Linked DNA regions of Celeribacter indicus. The protein of the gene in region 1 interacts with the protein of each later gene in a pairwise test. Links are inferred from orthologs where the notes say so. Each region holds a gene or a part of one and is shown in the gene's direction. Other genes may lie near its edges. The genes, in order: hfq and rho.

Region 1 (16,688 bases):
GGAAGGGCCGAAGGAGGACCTGCCGCTCGTCGGGCGCACGCCGGCGATGCAGACGCTCTATCGCCTTGTCGCCCGCGTGATGAACACCGATCTGCCGGTGCTGATCACCGGGGAGAGCGGCACCGGCAAGTCGCTCATCGCCCGCGCGATCCACGATTTCTCCGACCGGCGCACGCTGCCCTTCGTGGTGGTGTCGGCCTCCGATCTCGCGACGATGGAGGGCCCGGCCTCGGTGATCTCGCGGGCGAAGAACGGGTCGATCCTGTTCGACGAGGTCGGCGATCTCGACGAGGAGGCGCAGGCGCGGATCGTGCGCATGCTCGACAGCTTCACCGACAATGCGCCGCGGATCATGGCGACCTCGCAGGCCAATCTGGCGGCGAAGATGGAATCGGGCGCCTTCCGCCAGGACCTGTTCTACCGGCTGGGCGGGGTGACGATCTCCGTGCCGAGCCTGCGGGAGCGGGTGGACGACATCCCGCTGCTCGCGGAATTCTTCCTCGCCAAGGCAGAGCGCGACGGCCTGTCCACGCGCCGCTTCACCGGCGAGGCGCTCGAACTCGTGCGCGCCTACAGCTGGCCGGGGAACGTGCGCCAGCTCGAGAACACGATCCGCCGGCTCATCGTCACCTCGGCGGAGGAGGAGATCACCCGCGCCGAGGTGGAGCTCGTGCTCGGCAACCAGCCGGCGATCGAGCCGCTCCAGGGCGGCGGCGACGGCGAAAAGCTGTCGGCCTCCGTCGCCAAGCACCTGCGCCGCTATTTCGACCTGCACGGCGGGGTGCTGCCGCCGCCGGGCCTCTACCAGCGGATCCTGAAGGAGGTGGAGCAGCCGCTCATAGAGATCGCCCTCGACGCGGTGGGCGGAAATCAGGCGAAATGTGCGGATCTTCTGGGCATCAACCGCAATACCTTGCGCAAGAAGATCAATGACCTCGATATTCAGGTGACACGGCGCCGCAAGCTGATGTAAATAGGACACATCCGTGGTGATTTGGGCTCAGTGACGGCGAAAGCACGTTCCCTGCGTCCTCAAGGCCACGGCGTTCCGCGGGCAGACGTCAACGAGCAAGGCGCGCGCGGGGCTGGATGTGGTCCTTTACGAGGTTGGGCAGTGGCACAGGCAGTCGGCAAGCGAAGCTGGAACAGGCTCATGCGCCTGCGCCGTCAGCGGCGTCTCCAGGATGCCGCGACGGTCGCGGTGGTCGTGCTCGGCCCGCTGCTCGCCATCGTCACCGTCCTCGTGCTCGGTCCGCTCGACCACGGCCATGCCTCCAACGTGCTGCGCGGCGTGCTCCTGGCGGATATCGTCTATGTGCTCATCGTCGCCGGCCTCGTGGCGCAGCGCATCGCCCGGATGATCGCCGCCCGCCGCGCCCATTCGGAGGGCTCGCGGCTCCACCTGCGGCTGTCCGGCGTGTTCCTGCTTCTCGCGCTCATCCCGACGGTGACCGTGGCGGTCTTTGCTGTCGTGACGGTGAATTTCGGGCTCGAGGGCTGGTTCTCCGACCGGGTGCGCAACGTGGTCGGCTCCTCGCTCGAGGCGGCGAAGGCCTATGAGACGGAGCATCGCGACGGTCTGGCGGAGGACACGCGGGCGCTCGCCGGCTTCCTGATCGAGCGGCGCCGGCAGGTCACGATCCTGCCCGACGGCGCGCTGCGCCAGGTGCTCAACCAGGGGCAGGGGCTGATCCAGCGCGGCCTGCGCGAAGCCTATGTGATCGACCGCGCGGGAGAGATCCGGGCGCGGGGAGAACGCTCCTACCTGTTCAACTACGAACGTCCCACCGAGGCGCAGCGCGCCCGCGCGGAGACGGGCGAGCTCGTGCTGATCGACGACTGGGACCATAACGAAAGCCGCGCCCTGCAACGGCTTGCGGGGTTTGCCGACCGCTATCTCTATGTCACGCGCGACGTGGACGGAAAGATCCTCAGCCTGCTCGACGAGACGCAGGACAGCATCGCGCTTTACAACCAGCTCGAAAGCGACCGCGGGCGGCTGCTGTTCGAGTTCGGCCTGCTCTACATCGGCTTTGCCATCGTCCTCATCCTCGTGGCGACCTGGATCGGCCTGTGGTTCGCGGAACGGCTCGCCCGTCCGATCGGGCGGCTGGCGGGCGCGGCGCAGCGGGTCGGGGAGGGGGACCTGTCGGTTCGCGTCGCCGAGGCGGAGGGCCAGGACGAGATCGCGACGCTGGGGCGGGTCTTCAACCAGATGACCCGCCAGCTCAAGGTGCAGCGCAACGAGCTTCTGGAGCGCAACGAGCAGATCGACCAGCGGCGCCGGCTGTTCGACAGCGTGCTCTCCTCGGTGACGGCGGGGGTGATCGGGCTCGACGCCTCGGGGCGCGTGACGCTGTCCAACCGTTCGGCGCAGACGCTTCTGTCGCTCGGAACGCGCGACGTGACCGGCGAGAACCTGGGCCTGCTGGTGCCGGAATTCGGCCCGCTCTTCGACACCCTGCGCGGGCAGGGGCGGGAGGTGGTCCAGGAGGAGATCCGGCTGATCCGCTCCGGCGCGCAGGAAAGCCTGCTCGTGCGGATCGCCACCCGGCGGGATGTCGAGGGGCTGCTCGAAGGCTATGTGGTGGTCTTCGACGACGTCACCGACCTCGTGAGCGCGCAGCGGCTCGCCGCCTGGGGCGATGTCGCCCGGCGGATCGCGCATGAGATCAAGAACCCGCTCACGCCGATCCAGCTTTCGGCGGAGCGGATCCTGAGGAAGTTCGGCCGGGGCCTCGACGAGGAGACGCGGGCGGATCTCGAGCAATATACCTCCGTCATCGTGCGCCAGACCGGCGACCTGCGGCGGATCGTCGACGAGTTTTCCAAATTCGCGCGGATGCCCTCGCCCGAGCGGCGGGAGCAGGATCTCGTCGCGCTGGTGCGCGGCGCGGTGCTGTTGCAGCAGAATGCCCAGCCCGACGTGACCATCGTCTCGGAGATCGCGCCGGCGACGGCCTGGGCGGAGGTCGATGCGACGATGATCGGTCAGGCGCTCACCAATCTTATAAAGAATGCCGGGGAAGCCATTGACACGCTTTACGAAACCGGCGTTCCGGAAGGCCATGTGCCGACCGTGCGCGTGACGCTCGCCTGCGAAGGACAGGAGGCGGTGATCGAGATCGCGGACAATGGCATCGGCCTGCCGGAGGACCGGTCGCGGCTGTTCGAGCCCTATGTCACGACGCGCGAGAAAGGCACCGGGCTGGGCCTGCCGATCGTCAAGAAGATCATCGAGGAGCATGGCGGTACGCTGACGCTGTCGGATGGCGTGCCGCTCGATCCCTCGGGCCGGATCGGGGCGCGGGCGACCATTCGCCTTGCGCTTTTGAAGGAACGTGAAGTTCAACAAGAACAGAAACTTGCAGTGTAGTATTGAAGTGGGGACAGAGCCATGCCGGACATTCTGATCGTCGATGACGAGCGCGACATCCGTGAGTTGATCGGGGATATTCTCCGGGACGAGGGATACGAGACCCGGCTGGCCTCGAACTCGGACGAATGTCTGCGCGAGATCGGCGCGGGTGTGCCCTCGCTCATGATCCTCGACATCTGGCTCAAGGACAGCGACATGGACGGGATCGACATCCTCAAGCATGTCAAGCGCGAGCACCCCGAGGTGCCGATCATCATCATCTCCGGCCACGGCAATATCGAGATCGCGGTGGCGGCGATCAAGCAGGGCGCCTATGACTTCATCGAGAAGCCCTTCAACATCGACCAGCTCATGGTGGTGATCGGCCGCGCGATGGAGACCTCGCGGCTCAGGCGCGAGAATGCCACGCTGAAGCGGTCGGGCGGCGCGGAGGTGGAGATGATCGGCATCTCCACCGCGTTCAAGCAGCTCAAGTCCAATCTCGAGAAGGTCACGCGCTCGAACGGGCGGGTGATGCTCACTGGGCCTGCGGGCGTCGGCAAGGAGGTTGCGGCGCGCTACATCCACCTCAATTCCGACCGCCGCGAGGCGCCCTTCGTGACCGTCTCCTCCGCCACGATCGCGCCGGAGCGGATGGAGGAGGTGCTGTTCGGCCGCGAAAGCCCGGAGCGGGGGGTCGAGAAGGGGCTTCTCGAGGAGGCCAGCGGCGGCGTGATCTATTTCGACGAGGTGGCGGACATGCCGCTCGGCACCCAGTCGAAGATCCTGCGCGTCCTGGTCGAGCAGAAATTCACCCGCGTCGGCGGGGCGGGCAAGGTCTCCGTCGACCTGCGCGTGATCTCCTCCACCTCGCGCGACCTCCAGGGAGAGATCCTCGCCGGGACCTTCCGCGAGGAGCTCTATCACCGGCTGAACGTCGTGCCGATCGAGGTGCCCGCGCTCGAGAAGCGGCGCGAGGACATTCCCGAACTCGCGCGCCATTTCATCGCGCAGCTTAACCGCGTGCAGGGCCTGCCGCTGCGGGAGCTGTCGGAGGATGCGGCGGCGATGCTCCAGACGATGAGCTGGCCGGGCAACGTGCGGCAGCTCAAGAACGTGATCGAGCGGGTGCTGATCCTCGGCGACAGCACGGGGGAGATCGACGCCGCCGAACTGCCCGCGCAGGAGGGCGGGGTGGACGAGGGCGGCGCGATGCTGTCGCCGGCCATCGCGACCCTGCCGCTGCGCGAGGCGCGGGAGATGTTCGAGCGCGAATACCTGCTGACCCAGATCAACCGGTTCGGCGGGAACATCTCGCGCACCGCCACCTTCGTCGGGATGGAACGCTCGGCGCTGCACCGCAAGCTCAAGTCGCTGGGCGTCGTCACCGGCACGAAACAGGGCGGGCGCGTGGCCTATGTCTCCGAAGACGCGGCGCAATAGCGCCGCGAAGACCGCCCGTCCCCACGGCAGGCGCATTGACCGTGCCCGCGTTAAGTGCGAAGGCTGAGCCGAAGCGAAAGGGGATGATGCAATGAAAGTCATCATTTGCGGCGCCGGGCAGGTCGGATGGCAGATCGCCAGGCAGCTTTCGGGCGAGAGGAACGACGTGACCGTCGTCGACAACAATCCCGCGCTGGTGCGGCGTGCGACGGACACGCTCGACGTGCAGGGGATCGAGGGCCATGCCTCCTATCCCGACATCCTTGAAAAGGCGGGCGCGCGGGATGCCGACATGATCATCGCCGCCACCTATTCCGACGAGGTGAACATGGTCACCTGCCAGGTGGCGCATTCGGTCTTTGCCGTGCCGCGCAAGATCGCGCGGCTGCGGGCGCAGAGCTATCTCACCGCGATCTATTCCGACCTCTACCGGCGCGACCACATGCCGATCGACGTGGTGATCTCGCCCGAGAAGGAGGTCGCGGAGGCGGCGCTCCGGCGGCTCGCCGCGCCTGCGGCCTTCGACACGCAGGTCTTCCTCGCGGGGCGCGCGCATCTGCTGGGCATCGCGCTCGAGGCGGATTGCCCGGTGCTCAACGCCTCGCTGCGTGAGCTGACGGAACTCTTCTCCACCCTGCGCGCCACCGTCGTCGGCGTGCGCCGCGACGGCAAGCTCTTTGCCCCCGAGCCGGGGGACCAGCTCTTTGCAGGCGATGCGGTCTATGTCTTCGTCAATTCCGACGACATCGCCCGCACGCTCGAGATCTTCGGCAAGCCCCACTCCAAGCAGGAGCGCGTCGTGATCCTCGGCGGCGGCAATGTCGGGCTCGGCGTCGCGCGGGCGCTGGAGACGCGCACCGAGCGGGTGCGCGCGAAGATCATCGAGAAGGACCGCAGGATCGCGGAGCGGGCCGCCGACAGTCTCGAGCGCACCATCGTGCTGAACGGCGACGCGCTCGATCCCGAGCTCTTGTCCGAGGCAGGGGTGAGCCGGGCGGATGCCGTGCTCTGCGTCACCGACGACGACAAGGTGAACATGCTCGCCGCCGTGCGTGCGAAACAGGCGGGGGCGGCGATGGCGATCTGTCTCGTGAACGATCCCTCGCTCGTGCCGATCCTCTCCGCGCTCGACATCGACGCCTATATCAACCCGCGCGCGACCACCGTCTCCTCGATCCTGCGCCATATCCGCCACGGGCGGGTGCGCAACGTCTATTCGGTGGGCGACGGCGAGGCGGAGGTGATCGAGGCGCAGGTGCTCTCGACCTCGCCGATCTCCGGCAAGCGCATCCGCGACATCGACTTTCCCGAGGGCGTGCTGGTCGGCGCGATCGCCAAGGGCGACGTCTATGTGAAGCCGACCGGGGAGACGCGGATCGACGAGGGCGACGTGATTTCCATCTTCTCGCTCACCGCCGACGTGCCGGAGGTCGAGCGGCTGTTGCAAGTCTCGATCGACTTCTTCTGATGAACCGCTTTTCGCGCATGCCGTTCTTTGTCCAGCTGATGCTGGTCTCGGGGGGCGCGATGCTGGTCCCGGCCTTCTATGCGCTCATCCTGCGCGAATGGGACGACGCGCGGGCCTTTCTCTATCCCTCGGTGCTGGTCTGCTCCCTCGCGGGCTTCATCGCCATCGCGCTGTTCCGGCCTGAGGCGACGGAGGCCCGCGACGGCCGGCGCGACCGCGACCGGGAGGGGCGCAACCAGCTCCTGACGCTGCTCGGCACCTATACGGCGCTGCCGCTCGTGCTTGCCGTGCCCTTCGTCGAGGCGACGCAGGACACGACCTTTCTCAACGGTTATTTCGAGATGGTCTCGGCGCTCACCACCACCGGCGCGACGCTGTTCGACGATCCGGCGCGTCTGAGCCGCCCGGAGCATCTCTGGACCGCGCTCGTCGCCTGGCTCGGCGGGCTCTTCGCCTGGGTGACGGCGGTCGCGGTGCTCGCGCCGCTGAACCTCGGCGGCTTTGAGGTGATCTCCTCGCGCCAGCCCGGCCAGAGCGATGCGCGCGCCTCGCAGATCACCCGCATCGCCGCCGCGCCGGAGCGGATGGCGCGGTTCACGACGAAGCTCTTTCCGATCTACATCGGCCTCACGCTCGCGTTGTGGTTCGCGCTCGCCATGGTCGGCTCTCCCGCCTTCGTCGCGCTGATCCACGCGATGTCGGTCATGTCCACCTCCGGCATCTCGCCGGTGGGCGGGCTCACCAACACGCGCACCGGCTTCGTCGGGGAGCTGCTGATCTTCGCCTTCCTCTTTCTGGCCCTGTCGCGCAAGACCTTCACCGCCGACAACCCGCGCCCCGACGCACCGCCGCTCTGGCGCGACCCGGAGATGAAGATCGGGCTCGCGCTCATGGTGGCGGTGCCGCTGCTGCTGTTCCTGCGACATTGGGTCGCGGTGCTCGAGGTCTCGGGCGACTGGACCTTCGGCCGCGCGCTGTCCTCGCTCTGGGGGTCGATGTTCATGGTGCTCTCCTTCCTCAGCACCGCGGGCTTCGAGAGCATGGGCTGGGAGGAGGCGCGGCTCTGGTCCGGGCTCCAGGCGCCGGGCGTGCTGCTGATGGGGCTTGCGATCTTCGGCGGCGGGGTGGCGACCACGGCGGGGGGCGTGAAGCTCCTGCGCCTTTATGCCCTCGTGCGGCACGGCGAGCGGGAGATCGAGAAGCTGGTCTCGCCCCATTCGGTCGGCGGGGCCGGGGCCAACGCGCGGCGGATAAGGCGCGAAGGCGCCTATGTGGCCTGGGTTTACTTCATGGTCTTCGCCTTCACCATCGCGGGGGTGATGATGCTGCTCGCGCTGCTCGGGCTCGATTTCGAGCGGGCGGCGATCTTCACCATTTCCGCGCTGACGACGACGGGGCCGCTGGTGAGGGTCGCGGGAACCGACCCGATGAGCTATGCCGCGCTGACCGATCCGATGAAGCTCGTCCTCGCCGGCACGATGGTGCTCGGACGGCTCGAGATGCTGGCGATCATCGCGCTGCTCAACCCCGAATTCTGGCGCCGCTGACGGGGCCGACAGGCGTTAGCGCTACAAATGACGTAATTTTGCGCCGCGCCGCGGCATCGCGTCGCGATTTTCCATGCACAATCTTGACATTCCTCAAGAACTCCTGCGAACGTGAGCGCAAGTGCTGTCGCCCGAGGGACAGTTCGCATCATAAAGCGCAAGAAAAAGGCAATTTTCTCATGGCCGCCGATAAACAGAATCTCCAGGATGCCTTCCTCAATCACGTCCGCAAGACCAAGGTTCCCGTCACGATCTTCCTGATCAACGGGGTGAAGCTTCAGGGCGTGATCACATGGTTCGACAATTTCTGCGTCCTGCTGCGCCGGGACGGTCAGAGCCAGCTTGTCTACAAGCATGCGATCTCCACCATCATGCCGGCCCAGCCGATCAACCTCTACGACAGCGAGGAGTGAGGGGGCCGCGCCCCTTGCATTCCGTCCTGCACCGATTACGTGACGCGCACCCCCCGCATCCCGCGGCGGGTGCCCACGTCTGTTGAAGGAGCGGCATTTGGCCGAATTGCACGAACACGAGATCCTGCCGACGCGCGCCTGGGTTCTCCACCCGGACATCACCTCCGACCGGGACCGGCGCGATCCGGTCGCGGGGCTGGAGGAGGCCGTGGCGCTCGCCGAGGCGCTGCCCAACCTCGAGGTGGTCGGCTCGGAGATCGTGCGCCTGCCGAAGATCCAGCCCGGCCACCTGTTCGGAACGGGCAAGATCGAGGAGCTGAACCAGCGGATGAAGGCCGCGGAGGTCGAACTCGTGCTGATCGACGGGCCGGTGAGCCCGGTTCAGCAGCGCAATCTCGAGAAGGAGTGGAAGGTGAAGATCCTCGATCGCACCGGCCTCATCCTCGAGATCTTCTCCGACCGCGCGCGCACCCGCGAGGGCGTGTTGCAGGTGGAGATGGCGGCGCTGAGCTACCAGCGCACCCGGCTCGTGCGGGCCTGGACCCACCTCGAGCGCCAGCGGGGCGGGCTCGGCTTCGTCGGCGGTCCGGGCGAGACGCAGATCGAGGCGGACCGCCGCGCCATCGACGAGCAGCTCGTGCGCCTGCGCCGGCAGCTCGACAAGGTGGTGAAGACCCGCGAGCTGCACCGCGCCTCGCGCGCCAAGGTGCCGTTTCCGATCGTCGCGCTCGTGGGCTACACGAACGCCGGGAAATCCACGTTCTTCAACAAGGTGACGGGTGCGGACGTGTTCGCCAAGGACATGCTCTTCGCCACGCTCGACCCGACGATGCGGCAGTTGTCGATCCCGAACGCCCATGGCGGCGACCGGGAGATCATCCTGTCGGACACGGTGGGCTTCATCTCGAAACTGCCGACGCAACTGGTCGCCGCCTTCCGCGCCACGCTCGAGGAGGTGCTCGACGCCGATCTGATCCTGCATGTGCGCGACATCGCCGCCGAGGAGACGGAGGAGCAGAAGGAAGACGTGCTGAAGATCCTCCATGATCTCGGGATCCGGGAGGACACGCCGATGTTCGAGGTCTGGAACAAGATCGACCTGCTGCCGGAGGAGGCGCGTGCCGCGCGGCTCGAACGCGCGGGGCGGGAGCCGAATGTCTTTGCGATCTCCGCGGTCACGGGCGAGGGGATCGACGCGCTGCTCGCCGCCGTCTCCGCGTGGTTCGAGGAGGACAAGATCGAGCGCGACCTCGTGCTTCCCTATGCCGAGGGCCGGAAACGCGCCTGGCTGTTCGAGGAAGGGGTTGTGCTGAACGAGGAGATGACGCAGGACGGGTATGACCTGAAGGTCCTCTGGACCCCGCGTCAGGAAAAGCAGTTCCGGGAGATGACATGAGCGATCCGAAGCCGGGGAAACCCGCCGCCGCCCGCGCGCCTGCACAGGCGATGCCGAAGGACGGGATGCGGCTGTTCATGATGCTGTTCGAGGCGAGGGCCGGGGCGAAGACCCGCCTGCGTCCGGGGGCCTTGCATGCCATCGCCGTCTTCATGGTGGCGCCCGGCAGGGAGATCGCCATCGCCAATGCGCTCAAGGGCCTCGGGATGACCGGCTGGGAGGATCCGGAGCTGAAGCACCAGATGGACATCACCGGCCGGAAACGGCTTAAGGATGCCGATCTCGACCGGACCGCCCGCACCGCCCTCGCGAAGGGCGCGGGCTTCCTCGTCTACCGCAACGAGATCACGCGCCAGGCCTGAGCGGGACCTGGCCGCGGACGTCCGTGCCGGAACGGGTCATCCCGCCGCCTTCATCACCGCGATGCCCGCGACGATCAGCCCGGCCGCCGCGAGGCGCATCGGGTTGACGGTTTCGCCCAGCACGATCACCCCGACGACGAAGGCGCCGACCGCGCCGATGCCGGTCCAGACCATATAGGCGGTGCCGAGCGGCAGGTGGCGCATGGCGAGGCCGAGAAGGCCGAAGGAGGCGAGCATGGTCAGGATCGTGAAGACGGAGGGGCCGAGGCGGGAGAACCCGTCGGACTGTTTCATGGAATAGGCCCAGACGACCTCGAGCAGCCCCGCGACCGTGAGATAGATCCATGCCATGTGCCGTCTCCCCGTGGGTTTGTCCGGTACCCCTGTCCGGTACCTTTGCCTCAGGATGCTGCGCCGCGGGACCGGGCGCAAGAGGCATGAAATAAATATTCTCACCAGGAAAGGCGCGGGATCGGAGAGCGCCTGTTTTCCGGGCGAAGGCCGGGGCGCCTCAGCGGGGCCGCAGATGCGTGACCCCGACGCCTGCCGCGCGGGCGAGTTCCGGGTCGAGGCTCATCGGCACATATTCCCCGCGCCGCCACAAGCCGCCCAGGTCGTCGTAATGGCGGGAGAGCGGATGGCCGGACTGTCCGGTCGCGATGATGAAGACGGAACTGTCGGGATCGGCGAAATCATAGACCCCGCGATAGGCCGCGCCATGGACATTGGCGAAGGGATTGGGGCCCTCGCCGGAGGTGACGCCGCGCATCAGCGTGTTGTCGCCGCCCGATGTCGACTGGCGGATGTTCACCACCCATTTGAGAAACGGCGTGTTGCCGAGCACGGGATGGGTATGGGTGGCGACATGGGCGTCGCCCCAGCGCAGGGATTCGAGATCGGTGGAATACTGCTCCCCGATCCACACGAGCGCATCGTCGAGCGCCATCCGCGCCACGTCGGTACAGCTCTCCACGGCGGCGGACTGGATCACGTCGCACCAGGCGGAGGCGCCGTCGATGTCGCGGAAGACGCGTTCGATGAAGATCGGGTCGACATGGGTGAACTCATGGGCGAGCGGGCCGAGGTCGTCGCGGATCAGCCGGTCCTGGAGGGCGTGCATCCAGGCGTAGTAGATCAGCGGCTCGGGCAGGTGTTCACTCATCTCCCCGTTCCATTCCGCGAGCAGGGTGAGGGCGCGCTGGCGCAGCCGCTCCGGCGTGCCCTCGGGGGCGGCCTCGCCGGTGAACCAGAGGTCGGCGCCGACGAGCGGGAGGAGGGTGCGCGCGGAGGGGGAGACGACGTCGTTCTGGACCTCGATGAAACTTTCGCGCGTATGGACCTCGCGCGCCTGCATCAGCCGTCGCCAGCGCTGGATGCGCTGCGTGTCGCCCCAGTTGTAGGACAGGTGATCGGGAAAGGGTGCCTCCACCGTCTTGTTGTTCGTGTTGCCGATGATGCCGTCGCGGCCGGCCTCGAACAGCGGCAGGTCGGCGAAGGGGCGCCAGCCCTGCCAGCGGTTCGTGGCGATCCAGCCGGGCGAGGGGATGCGGCCGCGGGACTGGTGGGCGGGGTCGCGGGCGGGCGCGCGGCCGATGACCTTCATCGCGACGCGGGAGGGATCGGCGAGCGCGAGGTTGAGGGAGGGGGCGGCGAACTCCTCTGCCGCCGTCATCGCCGCCTCGATCGTATGGGCATGGTTCAGCGCCACGAGCGCGCTCATCGAGCGGTCGTCGGGCAGGAGGGCGGTCCAGGCGACCGACATCACATGCCCCGGCGGGGTGATCGTCCCGACGTCGAAGGCTTCCTTCGGCAGGACGGGTCCGTTGTCCGTCCATTGCAGGGTGAGCGTGACGGGTTTCGCGTTCTTGATCTGGACGATCGAGGGGCGGCTGCGCATCGCGCTGAACCCGTCGGGCGTCAGCACCTCCTGCGGATTGTCGGGATTGAGCCGTTCGACATAGAGATCCGCATCGTCGAGATAGGAGGCGGTGATGCCCCAGCCGAAATCCTCCCGCCGGCCGGAGACGATGCCCGGAACGCCGGGAATGGAGGCGCCGATCACGCCGCCGTTCTCGAGCTCGAGCCGCGCGAGATACCAGGCCCCCGGCGCGGTGAACCCGAGGTGCGGGTCGTTGGCCAGCAGCGTGGCGGAACTCGTCGAGCGGCCGGGAGCGGCCGCCCAGACGTTCGAGGCCCCCGCGAGGCCGCGTTCGGGGAAGGGCGCCATGGCGTAGTCGGTCTGCGTGCCGGGCGCGCCGGGCGGGACATCGGGAAAGAGCGCGGCATAATCGTCCAGAAGCGCGGTGCCCCGTCCCGGCGCATCGGGCATGAGGTCGGCGAGTCGTTCGGGCGAGAGCAGCAGCGAGGCGCGCGCGCGGAGCACCTCGTCGGGGATCTGTTCGGACAGGGAGACGGCGGTGAGTTTCAGGATGGCGAGGGAATCGGCGGGCTGCCAATAGGCGATCTCGGTCGGAAAGAGGAAGAATTCCGGCGCCCCGCGCCCCAGCGCGTCCTCGTTCACCTCCGCGATCCAGGCATTGACGCCGCGCGCATAGGCCTCGAGGGCGGCGCGCGTCTCCTCCGACTGTGCCTCCACGGAAGCCTGGGCGGCCTGATAGAGGCCGAGCCGCCGCATCAGCGTGTCGGTCGCGAAGGTGCGCTGGCCGTAGACCTCCGACAGCCGCCCCTGCGCGGTGCGGCGCAGCAGCATCATCTGGAACAGCCGGTCCTGCGCGTGGGTGAAGCCCAGGCCGAAATAGACGTCCTCGTCGCTGCTGCCGAAGATATGCGGCACATTGGCATTGTCGCGCGCGATCTCCACCTCCGCGCCGATGCCGGCCACGTCGTGATCGGCGTTGTAATCGGGCAGGGAGCGCGCCGCGAGCCAGTAGGTCAGCCAGATGCCGAGCACGCCGAGCAGCACGAGGCCGGAGACGAGTTTCAGAAGGATCGAGAAGATACGCGCCATGAAAGGGCCTGTCCCCGTGAAGTCAGCTATGCGGAGTTATCCGTTGACGGCGCAGAACAAGGCCTTACCGTCTGGCCTCGCCTTAAAGCACATTGCAGGGAAAGGGAAAAGCCATGGCAAAAGTCGCGTTTCTGGGGCTCGGGGTGATGGGATATCCGATGGCCGGTCATCTGGCGTCACGGGGTCACGATGTGACGGTCTACAACCGCACCGCGGCAAAGGCCGGCGACTGGGTGCGCGCGCATGGCGGCAAGGATGCGCCGACGCCGCGCGCCGCGGCGGACGGATGCGATTTCGTGATGGCCTGCGTGGGCAATGACGAAGATTTGCGCGCGGTCTGCCTCGGGCCGGAGGGGGCTTTTGCCGGGATGGGCGACGGCGCGGTCTTCGTCGACCACACGACGGTTTCGGCGAAGGTGACGCGGGAGCTTGCCGCCGTCGCGGCGGAGGCGGGGATCGGCTATGTCGACGCGCCCGTGTCGGGCGGGCAGGCGGGCGCGGAAAACGGCGTGCTGTCGGTGATGTGCGGTGGCTCCGGGCGGGATTTCGCCCAGGCCGAGCCGGTGATGGCCGCCTATGGCAGGATCGTGAAGCGCCTGGGCGAGGTCGGCGCGGGGCAGACCGCGAAGATGTGCAACCAGATCTGCATCGCGGGGCTCGTGCAGGGGCTGTCGGAGGCGCTGAACCTTGCGGAGAGATCCGGGCTCGACGGAGAGGCGCTCGTCGAGGTGATCTCCGGCGGGGCGGCGGGAAGCTGGCAGATGGTGAACCGCCACCGGACGATGCTCGCGGGCGACTACGAGCACGGCTTTGCCGTCGACTGGATGCGCAAGGATCTGAAGATCTGTCTCGAGGCGGGGGACGAGGTCGGCGCCGCCCTGCCGGTCACGGCGCTGGTCGACCAGTTCTACAAGGATGTGCAGGCCATGGGCGGCGGGCGCTGGGACACCTCGAGCCTTCTGGCACGGCTGAAGGCGCTCGGCTGACCCCGGCCGGGCGGGGTTGCACCGCCCGGCGCTTTTCTCTAGGAGGGATGTGTTATGATATAACATTACGGAATCAGCGGCGCGCGACGCCGCAGGACAGGAACAGGAGAAACACATGAGGTTGACGACACCCGGACCGATCGGCGCGATTTTCGGCGCCGCCCTGCTGGCCGCGACCGGCGCGGTCGCGAACGACCACGACCATGATCACGGCCATGACCACACCCACACCCACAGCCACAGCCATGGAGACGATCCGCGCGCCGAACAGATCTACAGCGGCCATTTCGAAGACGATTGGATCGCACCGCGCCCGCTCTCCGACTGGGAGGGCGAGTGGCAGTCGGTCTATCCCTATCTCACCGACGGCACGCTCGACCCGGTGATGGCGCACAAGGCCGAAAGCGGCGAGAAGAGTGCCGCGGAGTATCGCGCCTATTACGAAACCGGCTATGCGACCGGGGTGGACCGGATCGAGATCGCCGGCGACAGGGTGACCTTCCACGAGGGCGACACCTCCTATGGTGGGCGCTACGAGAGCGACGGCTACGAGGTTCTGACCTACGAGGCAGGCAATCGCGGCGTGCGCTTCGTCTTCGAGAAGGCCGGGGGCGATGCGGAGGCACCGGAGTTCATCCAGTTCAGCGACCATATCATCGCGCCGCAGAAGGCGGATCACTATCACCTCTACTGGGGCGACGACCGCGCGGCGCTGCTCGAGGAGCTGAGCAACTGGCCGACCTACTATCCGGCGTCGCTGTCGGGCGAGGAGGTCGTCGCGGAGATGCTCGCGCACTGACCGTGCCGGGCCGGGCAGGGCCTCCCGTCTCCCCACGGGGTGCCTTGCCCGCTTTACCCTTCCCCGCGCGCGCTGCTATAAGGCTCCCGATCAAGGGGATGCGCGACATGAGCACGAAGAAGACCTCCGGACGCGGCCAGCGCGATCTGCGGGTGAAGGTGAAATCCGCCCGCGGGCGCAAGCTCAGCTCGACGCGCTGGCTCGAGCGTCAGTTGAACGATCCCTATGTGAAGCGCGCGAAACTCGAGGGCTATCGCGGCCGCGCGGCCTTCAAGATCCTCGAGCTCGACGACAGGTTCCGCTTTCTCGTGCCCGGCGCGCGGGTGGTCGATCTCGGCTGTGCGCCCGGCGGCTGGTGCCAGGTCGCGGTGAAGCGGGTGAACGCCCTTGGCGAGAAATCCGGCAAGCAGATCGGCACGGTCCTCGGCGTCGATCTCCAGGAGGTCGAGCCGATCGCGGGGGCGGAAACCCACCAGCTCGATTTCATGGAGGACGGCGCGGACGAGAAGGTGAAGGGCTGGCTCGGCGGCGAGGCGGATGTGGTGATGTCGGACATGGCCGCGGCCTCCTCCGGCCATAAGCAGACCGACCACCTGCGCATCATCGCGCTGTGCGAGGCGGCGGCGCATCTCGCCTTCGACGTGCTCACCCCCGGCGGAACCTTCGTGGCGAAAGTGCTCGCGGGCGGGGCGGAGGGAGAGTTGCAGAAGCTCCTGAAGCAGAAATTCGAGAAGGTCGTGAATGTGAAACCGCCCGCCTCGCGCGCCGACAGTTCGGAGAAATTCGTCGTGGCGACCGGATTTCGGGGCTGAGCCATGGGCGGCGCCGGGCAGGAGGGCTGGCTGAGGATCGCCGCGGGCGCCTCGGAGGTGGCGCTCGATCCGGCGATCGGCAATATCCGCAGGTTCCGTGTCCGTGGGCGCGAGATCTTCCATACCGCCCATTGGGTCGGCACGCCCGCCGCGGAGCAGGCGGACAGCGCCGTCGATGCCGGGCTCGCCGGCGATTTCCTCGCCGCGCCCTTCGGCAGTTCCGATCTTCTGGACGATCCGCCGCACGGCTGGAGCGCGAATTCCCCCTGGCATGTCACCTCGCGGGCGCAGGACGCGGGGTCTGCCGTGCTCTGCCTCACGCTCGGCGCGCGGGTGATGGGCGCGCGGGTGACGAAGGAAGTGCGGCTGCGCAGCGGCGAGAGCGTGCTCTACCAGTGCCACGGGATCGCGGACGGGGCGGGCGTGCTTCCCGTCGCCCATCATCCGATGTTCCGCCTCGCGCCCGGCGACGCGATCACCTTTTCCCCGAAGCGTGCCGCGCTGACCGCCGGCCCGCCGCTCGCCGCGCGCCATGGCCTCGCCTATCCGGCGCGGACCGCGGATCCGCGTGTCTTTCCCGCGGCCGCCGGCGGGACGCGGGATCTCACGCGCTATCCCGACGCGGGCCGGGAGGAGGATTTCGTGACCCTGGTCGAGGCGGAAGGCGCGCGGCTCGGCTGGACCGCGCTGCTGCGGCGGCAGGCCGGCGATCTCCTCGTGATCCTCAAGGAGGCGCGGATCCTGCCGGTCACGATGCTCTGGATCTCCGACGGCGGCCGGGATCACGCGCCCTGGGACGGGCGGCATGCCGGCGTGCTCGCGGTCGAGGACGGCGTGACGGCCGGGGCGCAAGGCCACCGCGCCGCCGCCGAAGGAGGCTCCGCCGTCGCCCGCGAGGGCGTGGCGACGGGCCTCGTGCTGGCGGAGGGCCGGCAGCACAGGATCCGCCACGCGATCGCCGTGCTCGACCCGCCCGAAGGATTCGGCCCGGTGACGGAGGTCGTGCTCGCCTCCGGCCGGCTCGTCGCCGCCGATGCGGCGGGGCGCAGCGCCGCCACGGCCTTTGCACCGGGGTTTTTCGCCATCTGAGATGTCTCTTTTCTGATCCAGATCAACGCAGGCGGGCAGGGCCGACC
Region 2 (11,552 bases), 2.0 Mb from region 1 along the record:
GTCTGACAGCCGACCTCCGCCGCCCGTTCCAGAAAAGCGGTGCGCAGCGGCGTATAGACGATGTCGGTCACCACCGCCTTCGCGCTCAGCCGCGCGAGCGACACGTTCAGTTCCGGCTGACCCACCATGCCGAGGGAGGTTGTGTTCACCACCGTGCGCGCGCCCTCCATCATGTCGCCGGCGTTGATCCATTCCGACACGGAGATCCGCGTCCCGAATTCCGCGCGGAGCACGTCCGAACGCGCACGCGTGCGGTTGGCGAGCCGGATCTCGGGCACGCCGACCTCGAGAAGCGAGGCGATCACGGCCCGCGCCGCACCACCCGCGCCGAGCACCACCGCGGGCCCCGCCTTCGGATCCCACTCGGCGCCGCTGCGCAGGTTTTCCACGAACCCGTACCCGTCCGTGTTGTCCGCATGGAGCTTGCCGTCCGGCCGGAAGATCAACGTGTTCGCCGCCCCGATCAGCGCCGCGCGGTCGGTCACGATATCGGCGAGGCCGAGGACGGATTCCTTGTGCGGGATCGTCACGTTCGCGCCGACGAAACCGAGCTTCGGCAGCATCCTGAGCGCTTCCGCGAGATCCGCCTGCGCGATCTCGAGCGGAACGTAATACCCGTCGATGCCGTAGCGCTTCAGCCAGTATCCGTGCAGCTTCGGCGACTTGCTGTGCCCCACCGGCGCACCGATCACGCCTGCCAAAGGAATTTTCCCACTCATGATGCTATCACCCCCCTCAGCGACAGATATGCCAGAAGCGGAAGCAGGGGCAAACCCAGGACCGTGAAGTAGTCGCCGTCGATGCGCGAAAACAGGCGCACGCCCTCTTCCTCGAGCTTGTAGCACCCGACTGCATCCCGGACACTGTCCCAGTTCCGCGCGAGATAGGCGTCGAGATAGGCATCGGATACATCGTTCATTTCGAGCCGGGCCTCCCCGACGTGGCGCCATTTCGGCTCCCCGTTCTCATAGAGGACAACCGCGGAAAGGAGCTTGTGGCGCTCGCCCCGCATCCGCGACAGAAGCGCGCGGGCTTCCTCCGGGCTCTCCGCCTTCGACACCAGCTCCCCCTCGAAGGAAAGCACCTGATCGCAGCCGATCACCATCGCCTCCGGCCTCTTCAAGGAGACCTTGCGCGCCTTGCCCTCCGCAAGCGCGTCCGCGACCTCCCGCGGGCGCGCACCCTCGCCCAGAAGGGCACTCCTGACGCTCTCTTCGTCGATCCTAGCGACGCTCACCTCGAAGGGCACGCCCGCATTACGCAGGAGCTGCTGACGGATCTGCGAACCGGAAGCGAGGACAAGAACGGGCCGGCTGTTCATGGTGCTGTTGAAAACTCCTGTGTGTTTCCGTTGATCTCCGGAGGGTGAACCGCACACCCCCTCCCGCCTTGGGATAACAGAGCGCTCCCACGGAAATCACCTGCCCTTTGTCCTCCGGGGAAAAGAAACCCGGACTGTGACGGGAAAGTACGCTTCTCCCGCGACACAGGGCGTCCGTCAACAGGTTCACCGGCGAGATGAAGATAATAAATTCATGTTTTTAAAGGGGAAAAATATATCATCCCCAAATGTGGACGAGATTCTTTCCAACTATCCACGCGGGAAAAGATCGTGGATAAGGCATTAATCCCCAGTTTCCACAGTCCCTACAAATACATCATCTTTTCTTTTCTTTTTTATCTTTTATGAAGGGGTCCAGTAACGACGAGGGCTCCGATGGGCAATTTCCTGGCCGACGCATATCTTTGGACGAAATCTTTCCATGTGATCTCGATCGTCGCCTGGATGGCCGGGATCTTCTACCTCCCCCGCCTCTTCGTCCGGCACACGGAAAGCGTCGAAAAAGGCAGCGAAACCGACCTCCTGTTTCAGGACATGGAAAGGAAGCTGCTGAAACTCATCATGAATCCGGCGCTGATCTCCACCTGGATCTTCGGCCTCTGCCTTGTCTTCACGCCTGGCGTGGTCGACTGGAGCGCCGGCTGGAGCTGGATCAAGGCCGCTTCCGTGATCGCGATGACCTGGTTTCACATGTGGCTCGCCCTGCGCCGCAAGGATTTCGTGGAAGGGAAAAACACCCGCACCGGCCGCCAATATCGCATGATGAACGAATTTCCGACGCTTCTCCTGATCGTCATCGTGATCATGATTATCGCTAAACCTTTCTGAGAAAGATTGACTCCGGGAGCTACCGCTCCTATCTAGGCGCAAATCCCCGCCGTCCGGCCAGAGGGATTCTCCAGCGACATTTCACAGCCCGACCGCCTATCTCGCCGGTCACCACGGATTTTCCATGACAGATGCCCTGAACCTTGCCGACCTGAAAGCCCAAAGCCCCAAGGCACTTCTCGCCATGGCCGAGGATCTCGAAATCGAAAACGCCTCGACCATGCGCAAGGGCGAGATGATGTTCCAGATCCTCCGCGAACGCGCGGATGAAGGCTGGGAGATCTCTGGCGACGGGGTGCTCGAGGTCCTCCAGGACGGGTTCGGCTTCCTGCGCTCTCCCGAGGCGAACTATCTTCCCGGTCCCGACGACATCTATGTCTCGCCCGATGTGATCCGCCAGTACGGGCTGCGCACCGGAGATACCGTCGAGGGCGTGATGCACGCGCCGGGCGACAACGAGCGTTATTTCGCGATCACCAAGGTGACGCAGATCAACTTCGAGGAACCGGAGAAGGCGCGTCACAAGATCGCCTTCGACAACCTGACGCCGCTCTACCCGAACGAGCGCCTGAAAATGGAGATCGAGGACCCGACGATCAAGGACCGCTCGGCCCGGATCATCGACCTCGTCGCGCCGATCGGGAAGGGTCAGAGGTCGCTCATCGTCGCACCGCCGCGCACCGGCAAAACGGTTCTGCTCCAGAATATCGCGCATTCGATCGAGAAAAATCATCCCGAGTGCTATCTCATCGTCCTGTTGATCGACGAACGACCCGAAGAGGTGACCGACATGCAGCGTTCGGTGAAGGGGGAGGTTGTCTCCTCCACCTTCGATGAGCCGGCGCAGCGTCACGTTGCCGTGTCCGAAATGGTGATCGAAAAGGCGAAGCGCCTGGTCGAGCACAAGCGCGACGTCGTCATCCTGCTCGACTCTATCACGCGCCTCGGGCGCGCCTTCAACACGGTCGTGCCTTCTTCCGGGAAGGTCCTGACCGGCGGCGTCGATGCCAACGCGCTCCAGCGTCCGAAGCGATTCTTCGGTGCGGCCAGGAACGTCGAGGAAGGCGGCTCGCTCACCATCATCGCGACCGCGCTGATCGACACCGGCTCCCGGATGGACGAGGTGATCTTCGAAGAATTCAAGGGCACGGGCAACTCCGAGATCGTGCTCGATCGCAAGGTCGCGGACAAACGTGTCTTCCCGGCGATGGACATTCTTAAGTCCGGGACGCGGAAGGAGGATCTCCTTGTCGATCCGAAGGACCTCCAGAAAACCTATGTCCTGCGCCGCATCCTCAACCCGATGGGCACGACGGATGCGATCGAGTTCTTGATCTCCAAGCTGAAACAGACGAAAACGAACGCCGAGTTCTTCGACTCGATGAACGCCTGATTTTCACATTATCAATAGGTTAAACCTGTGGATACGATCTACGCCCTGGCGTCCGCCCGCGGCAAGGCGGGTGTTGCAGTGGTCCGGATTTCCGGGCCGCTTGCGTTTTGGGCTGTTGAAATCCTGGCAGGCGACGTCCCCCCGGCGCGACGGGCCGCGCTTCGGCTCCTGAAGGATCGCGAGGGTGGTGTTCTTGACGAGGCGCTGGTGATCTGCTTCGAAAAAGGGGCGTCTTTCACGGGAGAAGAAAGCGCGGAGCTTCAACTCCATGGCTCCGTCGCCATCGTCAACGCGGTCCTGCGCACCCTGGCGAAGATTGATGGGCTTCGCATGGCCGATCCGGGAGAGTTCACCCGCCGCGCGCTTGAGAACGACCGTCTCGATCTTGCTCAGGTGGAGGGGCTTGCCGACCTCATCGAGGCGGAGACGGAAGCGCAAAGGCGCCAGGCGCTGAGGGTGTTTTCCGGTGCCCTCGGTGAGAAGGTGGAGCGGTGGCGGCACGCGCTCGTTCGCTCTGCGGCCTTGCTCGAAGCCACGATAGATTTCGCGGATGAAGAGGTGCCGAGTGACGTCTCGCCAGAGGTGCTGGTACTGATCGCGGAAGTGATGATCGAATTGGAAACCGAACTCGCGGGTGCGGCGATGTCCGAACGGATCCGCGATGGCTTCGAGGTCGCGATCGTTGGACCGCCAAACGCAGGAAAGTCTACGCTTTTGAATGCCTTGGCGGGGCGTGAAGCGGCAATCACCTCGGAAGTTGCGGGAACAACGCGCGACGTCATAGAGGTGCGGATGGAACTTGGTGGATTGCCGGTGACACTGCTTGACACCGCCGGCCTGCGGGAGACCGAGGATGCGGTGGAGGCCATCGGCATCGAACGCGCCCGCAGTCGTGCGCAGCAGGCCGACCTCCGGGTCATCCTCCTGCCTCATGCCGGCGCTGTGCCGGAGATGCGGCCGGAACCTGACGACCTGGTTCTCGTCGGGAAGGATGACACCGGTCAGGATGATCTGTCGGTTTCCGGAAAAACGGGGCAGGGGATCGACCGGATGGTGAGTCATATCTCCGGGATTTTATCGTCGCGCGCCCTGTCCGCCTCGTCGGCCATCCGCGACCGCCACAAGATCGCGATGAAGGAGGCAATGGCCTCTTTGGAATCGGCGCGAAATGAGGTATTGATCGGCGCGGACAGGACTGAGATCGCAGCGGAAGAGTTGCGAAAGGTGGTCCACAGCCTCAATTGCCTTGTTGGCCGGATAGATGTGGAAACGGTTCTGGGGGAAATCTTCTCCAGTTTCTGTATCGGAAAATGAATGGGAACGCCGGGAGTGTTTCACGTGAAACATAGCGATTTCGATGTTGTCGTCGTGGGCGGTGGCCATGCCGGGTCCGACGCCGCGGCGGCGGCGGCGCGGGCGGGCGCCCGTACCGCCCTTGTTACGCTGCGCCGGGACGGGATCGGCGTCATGTCCTGCAATCCGGCGATCGGCGGGCTGGGCAAGGGCCATCTCGTGCGCGAGATCGACGCGCTCGACGGCGTCATGGGGCGGATTGCCGACAAGGCCGGGATCCAGTTCCGTCTGCTGAACCGTCGGAAGGGTCCGGCCGTTCAGGGGCCACGGGCGCAGGCCGATCGCAAAATCTATCGCCGCGAGATGCTTTCGGAACTGGAAAGCACGCCAAATCTGCAAATCTTGGAGGCCGAGGTTTCGGACCTTCTCCTCGAGGGGGACGCGGTGGCCGGGGTCGTGCTCGCAGATGGTGCAGAGATTCGTGCGGTATCCGTCGTACTCACGACCGGAACTTTTCTGAACGGGTTGATCCATATTGGCGACGTGTCGCGTCCGGGTGGGCGTATGGGGGACAGGCCTTCGCTCGCGCTCGCTGAACGTCTCTACGGCTTCGGGCTTCCCATGGGACGGTTGAAGACCGGTACACCACCGCGCCTCAACGGAAAAACGATCAACTGGAGCATCCTGGAAAGGCAGCCCGGAGACGATGTGCCGGTCATGTTCTCCTTCCTGAACCGACGGCCGTCGGCGCCGCAGGTCGCCTGCGGTATCACTCATACCAATGAACAGACGCATGAGATCATCCGGAAGAACCTTGATCGGTCTGCGATGTATGGCGGACATATCGCCGGCGTCGGTCCGCGCTATTGCCCCTCGATCGAGGATAAGGTGGTGCGGTTTTCCGATAAGCCGTCGCACCAGATTTTCCTGGAGCCGGAAGGGATCGACGACGATACCGTCTATCCCAACGGCATTTCGACCTCGCTTCCCTTGGATGTGCAGGAGGCTTATGTCCGGTCGATTCGCGGCCTGGAGGCGGTGGAAATCCTTCAGCCGGGCTATGCCATCGAATATGACTACGTTGATCCGCGCGCCTTGCGAACGACGCTCGAACTCAAGGATGTGCCGGGACTCTTCCTCGCGGGGCAGATCAACGGGACGACAGGATATGAGGAAGCCGCGGCGCAGGGACTGGTGGCGGGTGCGAATGCGGCGCACAAGGCATTGAGCCGCGAGCAGGCGGTGTTCCGCCGCTCGGACAGCTATATCGGCGTGATGATCGACGATCTGGTGACGCGTGGCGTGACTGAGCCTTACCGCATGTTCACCTCCCGCGCCGAATTTCGCCTGTCGCTTCGGGCCGACAACGCGGACCAAAGGTTGACTCCGTTGGGACTTGATCTCGGCCTCGTGACGGAAGGACGTCGCGTCGCGTTCGAGGAGAAGATGACGGCGCTCGAAAGGGCGCGGTCGTTGCTGGAGGCGAGGACCTACACTCCGCGGGAGCTGGCGGGAGCTGGAATTGCGGTGAGCGATGACGGCTCACGGCGCACGCTCTACACGGTGTTGTCCTTCCCGGACAGCTCTTTCGATCAGCTCCTCGCGTTGGATCCCGGACTGGGGGATCTTCCCGACGAGGTCCGGGATCAACTGGCGAAAGATGCGCTTTATGCCAATTATATCGCCCGGCAGAAACGCGATGTCGAGGCAATGAAGCGGGATGAACAGCAGGCAATCCCTGTTGATTTCGATTACGCCGCGCTCGTCGGGCTCTCGAATGAACTGCGGATGAAGCTCGAAAAGACCCGGCCGCAGACGATTGCGCAGGCGGGGCGCGTGGAGGGCATGACCCCCGCGGCTGCGACCTTGATCCTTGCGCGGGTCAGGCAGGCGAAAAAGGCGAAGGCCTCCTGATGATGCGCCCGCAGATTGCCGGCATGGATGTTTCACGTGAAACGTTGGAGCAGCTGGAGCAATACCACCGCTTGTTGCGAAAATGGACGCCAGCGATAAATCTCGTGGCGAAATCCACGATGGAGGACGTATGGGACCGTCATTTCGTCGATTCTGCTCAGGTTTTCGGACTTGTGCCACGACACGAGGCGCTCTGGGTAGACTTGGGGAGCGGAGGCGGATTTCCCGGTCTTGTCTGCGCCGTTCTGGCCAGAGAACTTTCACCGGAGACGCGTTTCGTTCTCGTCGAATCGGATATGAGGAAGGCGACGTTTCTTCGCACCGTCGCCCGTGAATTGGCACTCGAAGCAGAGGTGATCTGCGATCGGGTGGAAAAAGTGCCGCCGCTTGGGGCGGAAATCCTGTCCGCCCGCGCCCTAGCGCCGCTGCCGAAACTTCTGGACTATGCCGCGCGTCATCTTGGGCCAGCGGGTATTGCGGTCTTTCTCAAAGGGGAAAGTTTCCGGGAGGAGATCTGCAAGGCGCAGGACGACTGGCGCTTCGCATATGAGGAAATCCGCAGCCAGACAGATGAGGCCGCCATGATTCTGCGCATTGGAGATATCGAACGTGTCTGACCCCACCCGTCCGCCGAGTCCGAAAATCATTGCCGTCGCGAACCAGAAGGGCGGGGTGGGAAAGACCACGACCGCGATCAACCTTGCCGCCGCCTTGGTGGAAATCGGGGCACGCGTGCTCGTGGTGGATCTCGATCCACAGGGCAATGCGTCGACCGGCCTCGGGATCGACACCGAACATCGCGGCTACACGACCTACGATCTCCTTCTCGGGGATGTGGATCTTCACGAGGTGATCCAGACCACGGATATCGAAGGGCTCTGGATCTCTCCCGCAACGATAGATCTGAGTTCGGCCGACCTGGAAATGGTGTCGAACGAAAAGCGCAGTTTCCTGCTCAGCGATGCGTTGCGCCAGCCGGCGATTGACGACTATCGCCTTGATTTCATCCTGATAGATTGCCCACCGTCGCTCAGCCTTCTTACCGTGAACGCCATGGTGGCGGCCGATTCCGTGCTGGTGCCGCTGCAAAGCGAGTTCTTCGCGCTCGAAGGCCTGTCGCAGCTCATGTTGACGGTCCGCGAGGTCCGGCAGAGTGCCAATCCAAAGCTCCGTATCGAAGGTGTGGTGTTGACGATGTATGATCAACGCAACAACCTCTCCCGGCAGGTCGAACTCGACGCGCGGGAGAATCTCGGGGATCTTGTGTTCGAGACGGTGATTCCCCGGAATGTGCGGGTAAGCGAGGCGCCGTCCTTTGCTCTGCCGGTGCTCCAATACGATCCGGTGTCGAAAGGCAGTATCGCGTATCGCACGCTGGCGAAGGAAGTCGCCGCCAAGAAAGGACTCTGAACGATGGCCATGCCGAGCAAACCGAAAAGCCGAGGGTTGGGGCGGGGACTGTCCGCCTTGATGGCGGATGTGACGCAGGAAAACGCGGCGGCCGAGGAGGCGGGAACGCCCCGTCGCCCGGACATGATGGTTCCGATCGAAAAGATCATCCCAAACCCAGATCAGCCTCGGCGCAGTTTCGATCCATCGGGACTTCAGGAACTTTCGGATTCGATCCGGGAAAAAGGCGTGATTCAGCCGCTGATCGTGCGGGAAAGCCCGCGAGAGGCGGGAATCTATGAGATTGTCGCCGGCGAACGTCGCTGGCGGGCGTCGCAGATGGCGCGGCTGCATGAGCTTCCGGTGCTCGTGCGGGCCTATAGCGACACGGAAGTGCTTGAGGTTGCGATCATCGAGAACATCCAGCGTTCTGATCTGAACGCCATTGAGGAGGCTGCGGGCTACAAGCAGTTGATGGAAAGGTTCGGCCACACACAAGAGAAGCTCTCCGAAGCGCTCGGCAAGAGCCGAAGCCACATCGCCAACCTGATGCGGCTTCTTCAACTTCCGGAAGATGTCCAGGATTTCGTGGTGAATGGAGATCTGTCCGCCGGTCACGCGCGTGCCTTGGTGACGGCCGACAATCCCTCCGACCTGGCGCGGCAGATCATTCGTGGCAATCTCTCCGTCCGGGAAACCGAAAAGCTTGTAAGGGGCGAACGGGCTCCGACACAACGCAAATCCGCGTCTTCCGGCACGTCCCAGGCGAAAGACGCTGACACCCGCGCATTGGAGGGCGATCTCTCCGCCACTCTGGGCATGAAGGTCGAAATCGACCACCGGGACGGTGCGGAAAACGGTCGGATCAGCATTTCCTACGGCACGCTGGACGAACTCGATTCGCTTTGCCAGCTCCTGTCGCGGGGTGTCTAGGCGTCGGGGATCAGGGCACGGATGATTGCATTGAGAAGCGGACGGCCTTTCTCGGTGACGAGGAGCCGTCCGTTTTCCGTCTCCAAGAATCCGCCCTCAAACAAGTTGTTGTTTTCAAACGGAAATTCTTTACCATACAGAGTGTTGAGCCGATCGAGCGCCACTCCCTCCCGGATGCGCAGACCCATCATGAGATATTCGATGGCCTGATCCCGGCCCGGCAGCGCGTCGCGCGACTGTTCCCCATGACCGAGCGCAGAGACGCGGTCGAGCCAAAGGGCAGGGGAGAGCGGCGTGTCGATGGCGTATTTCTCGCCCCCGAGGGTGAGCCGACCGTGCGCGCCGGGGCCGATGCCGGCATAATCGCCATATCGCCAGTAAATCAGATTGTGACGGCTTTCCGCGCCGGGCCGCGCGTGATTGGAAATCTCGTAAGCGGGCATGCCGGCGGCCGCGCATTCTTCCTGCGTGACGAAATACATGTCGGCGGCGGCATCATCCGTCGGCAGATCCTTCAGCATCCCGCGGTCGTACCGGTCGCCAAAGGCGGTTCCGGCCTCGATCGTCAGCTGATAGAGGGAGAGGTGGTCGAGCGCCATGGACAGCGCCTCGCGCAGTTCCGCGCGCCAGGCGGAGACGCTTTGACCCTGCCGCGCGTAGATCAGATCGAAACTGACCCGATCAAAGGTGTTTCGGGCGATCTCGAATGCCGCGCGTGCCTCGGCGACGGTATGAAGGCGACCGAGCCTCCGCAGATCGTCGTCCCGCAGAGACTGGATTCCCATGGAAATGCGATTGACGCCGGCCTCGCGATAGCCCTTGAACCGACCCGCTTCCACCGAGGTCGGGTTCGCTTCGAGCGTGATCTCGGCATCGTTGGACATCGGCCAAGAGGCTCTGATCCGGCTCAAAAGGCTTTCCACGAGGTCCGGATCCATCATCGAGGGCGTTCCGCCGCCGAAGAATACGGTATTGAGGACGCGGCCGGATGTTTCCCGTGAAACGCGCTCGATCTCCGAAAGATAGGCCCGCTCCCATGCCGTCTGGTCGATGTTCGCCGCGACATGGGAATTGAAGTCGCAATAGGGGCACTTTGCCTGACAGAACGGCCAGTGGATATAAAGCCCGAACCCGCCGTTCCGCCAGTCTTCCATCATCGGTCCCTGTATGCGGTGACTTCGATTTCGATCTTCATCTCCGGTTTGATGAGCGCCGCGACCACCATCGTCGCGGCAGGCCGGATGTCGGCCAGATATTCGCCGAGCGCCGGCACCACCTCGTCCACCAATGCCGTATCCGTGATGGTGTACTGGACGCGCACCGCGTCGGAGAGGGAGAAACCCGTTCCTTCGAGGACGCCGGAAATGGTCTTGAACGCATTGCGTGCCTGATCGGCGATGCTTTCCGGCATGGTCATGGTGGCATAGTCGTAGCCGGTCGTGCCGGATACGAAACACCAGTCGCCCTGCACGACGGCACGGGAATAGCCCATGACCTTTTCGAAGTCGGAGCCGGAGGAGATCAGTTTGCGTTCACTCATTTCGAGAGATCCTTGAAAGGTCCGCGGACCAGTTGACGAAACGCGTCGGCACGGTGGCTCATCGCCTGTTTGCGTGCCTGATCCATTTCCCCGAAGGTCTCTGTCTCGCCCTCGGGAAGGAAGATCGGATCGAATCCAAAGCCGTTCTCGCCCCGCGGCGGCCAGACGAGCCGTCCCTCGACCGTGCCGTCGAAGATTTCGTCATGCCCGTCGGGCCAGGCAAGGCAGAGCGTGCAGCAGAAGCGCGCGGTGCGCGGTTCCGGCGCGGATTTTTCCTCGAGAAGATCCCAGACCTTCTTCATCGCCATGGGAAAATCGCGGCCCGCGGGCGTCTCCGCCCAATCCGCCGTATACACGCCGGGCGCGCCGTCGAGCGCGTCCACCATGATGCCGCTGTCGTCGGAGAGCGCGGGAAGGCCGCTCGCCCTTGCGGCGAAATGGGCCTTGATCCGGGCGTTTCCGGCGAATGTGTCCTCGGTTTCCTCAGGTTCTTCGAAACCGAGATCGCCCGCCGAGACCACTTCGATCCCGTAGGGTGCGAGAAGCTCCGCGATCTCGCTCAGCTTTCCCTTGTTGTGGGAGGCGAGGACGAGGCGATCTCCGTCAAAGCTCCGCATCAGATCACCGCCGCGTTCTGTGCGGCGACGAGTTCCGCGACGCCCTTTTCCGCGAGGTCGAGCAGCGCGTTCATCTGGTCGCGCGAATAGGTGGCGCCCTCCGCGCTCATCTGCGTCTCGATCAGCCGCCCGTTCGCAAGCATGATGAAATTGCCGTCGACGCCCGCCTCGCTGTCCTCCGGATAGTCGAGATCCAGAACGGGCTGGCCCGCGTAGATCCCGCAGGACACCGCAGCGACATTGGACAGAAGCGGATCGGACACGATATCGCCCGCCTTCAGGAGCTTGTTCACCGCGAGCCGC

What was found.
Region 2: the proteins of hfq (region 1) and rho interact in binary tests that used the Escherichia coli proteins (3 or more experiments, as listed by UniProt). The link is inferred for Celeribacter indicus from one-to-one orthologs.

The regions. Positions count from the first base shown.
Region 1 is NZ_CP004393.1:2,252,462-2,269,149, forward strand. The notes cover bases 6,866-9,612. They hold hfq (RNA chaperone Hfq), read left to right. Parts: upstream 6,866-7,995; coding sequence 7,996-8,229; downstream 8,230-9,612. Other genes in these bases: P73_RS11345 (TrkH family potassium uptake protein), read left to right, coding at 6,866-7,816; hflX (GTPase HflX), read left to right, coding at 8,327-9,612. In the rest of the region: P73_RS11325 (response regulator), read left to right, coding at 1-973; P73_RS11330 (sensor histidine kinase NtrY-like), read left to right, coding at 1,154-3,376; nitrogen assimilation response regulator NtrX, read left to right, coding at 3,398-4,801; Trk system potassium transporter TrkA, read left to right, coding at 4,893-6,269; more of P73_RS11345, read left to right, coding at 6,269-6,865; more of hflX, read left to right, coding at 9,613-9,625; P73_RS11360 (hypothetical protein), read left to right, coding at 9,622-9,987; P73_RS11365 (DMT family transporter), read right to left, coding at 10,024-10,338; P73_RS11370 (penicillin acylase family protein), read right to left, coding at 10,499-12,955; P73_RS11375 (NAD(P)-dependent oxidoreductase), read left to right, coding at 13,069-13,941; P73_RS11380 (ZinT family metal-binding protein), read left to right, coding at 14,057-14,740; P73_RS11385 (RlmE family RNA methyltransferase), read left to right, coding at 14,848-15,552; P73_RS11390 (hypothetical protein), read left to right, coding at 15,556-16,641. UniProt on the Escherichia coli protein: RNA chaperone that binds small regulatory RNA (sRNAs) and mRNAs to facilitate mRNA translational regulation in response to envelope stress, environmental stress and changes in metabolite concentrations.
Region 2 is NZ_CP004393.1:208,312-219,863, forward strand. What follows is about bases 1,617-4,428. They hold rho (transcription termination factor Rho), read left to right. Parts: upstream 1,617-2,294; coding sequence 2,295-3,563; downstream 3,564-4,428. Other genes in these bases: hemJ (protoporphyrinogen oxidase HemJ), read left to right, coding at 1,718-2,170; mnmE (tRNA uridine-5-carboxymethylaminomethyl(34) synthesis GTPase MnmE), read left to right, coding at 3,591-4,428. Also shown: P73_RS01045 (shikimate dehydrogenase), read right to left, coding at 1-719; P73_RS01050 (Maf family protein), read right to left, coding at 716-1,321; more of mnmE, read left to right, coding at 4,429-4,877; tRNA uridine-5-carboxymethylaminomethyl(34) synthesis enzyme MnmG, read left to right, coding at 4,902-6,770; 16S rRNA (guanine(527)-N(7))-methyltransferase RsmG, read left to right, coding at 6,770-7,387; P73_RS01080 (ParA family protein), read left to right, coding at 7,380-8,180; P73_RS01085 (ParB/RepB/Spo0J family partition protein), read left to right, coding at 8,190-9,092; radical SAM family heme chaperone HemW, read right to left, coding at 9,089-10,246; P73_RS01095 (RidA family protein), read right to left, coding at 10,246-10,632; rdgB (RdgB/HAM1 family non-canonical purine NTP pyrophosphatase), read right to left, coding at 10,629-11,249; rph (ribonuclease PH), read right to left, coding at 11,249-11,552. UniProt on the Escherichia coli protein: Facilitates transcription termination by a mechanism that involves Rho binding to the nascent RNA, activation of Rho's RNA-dependent ATPase activity, and release of the mRNA from the DNA template.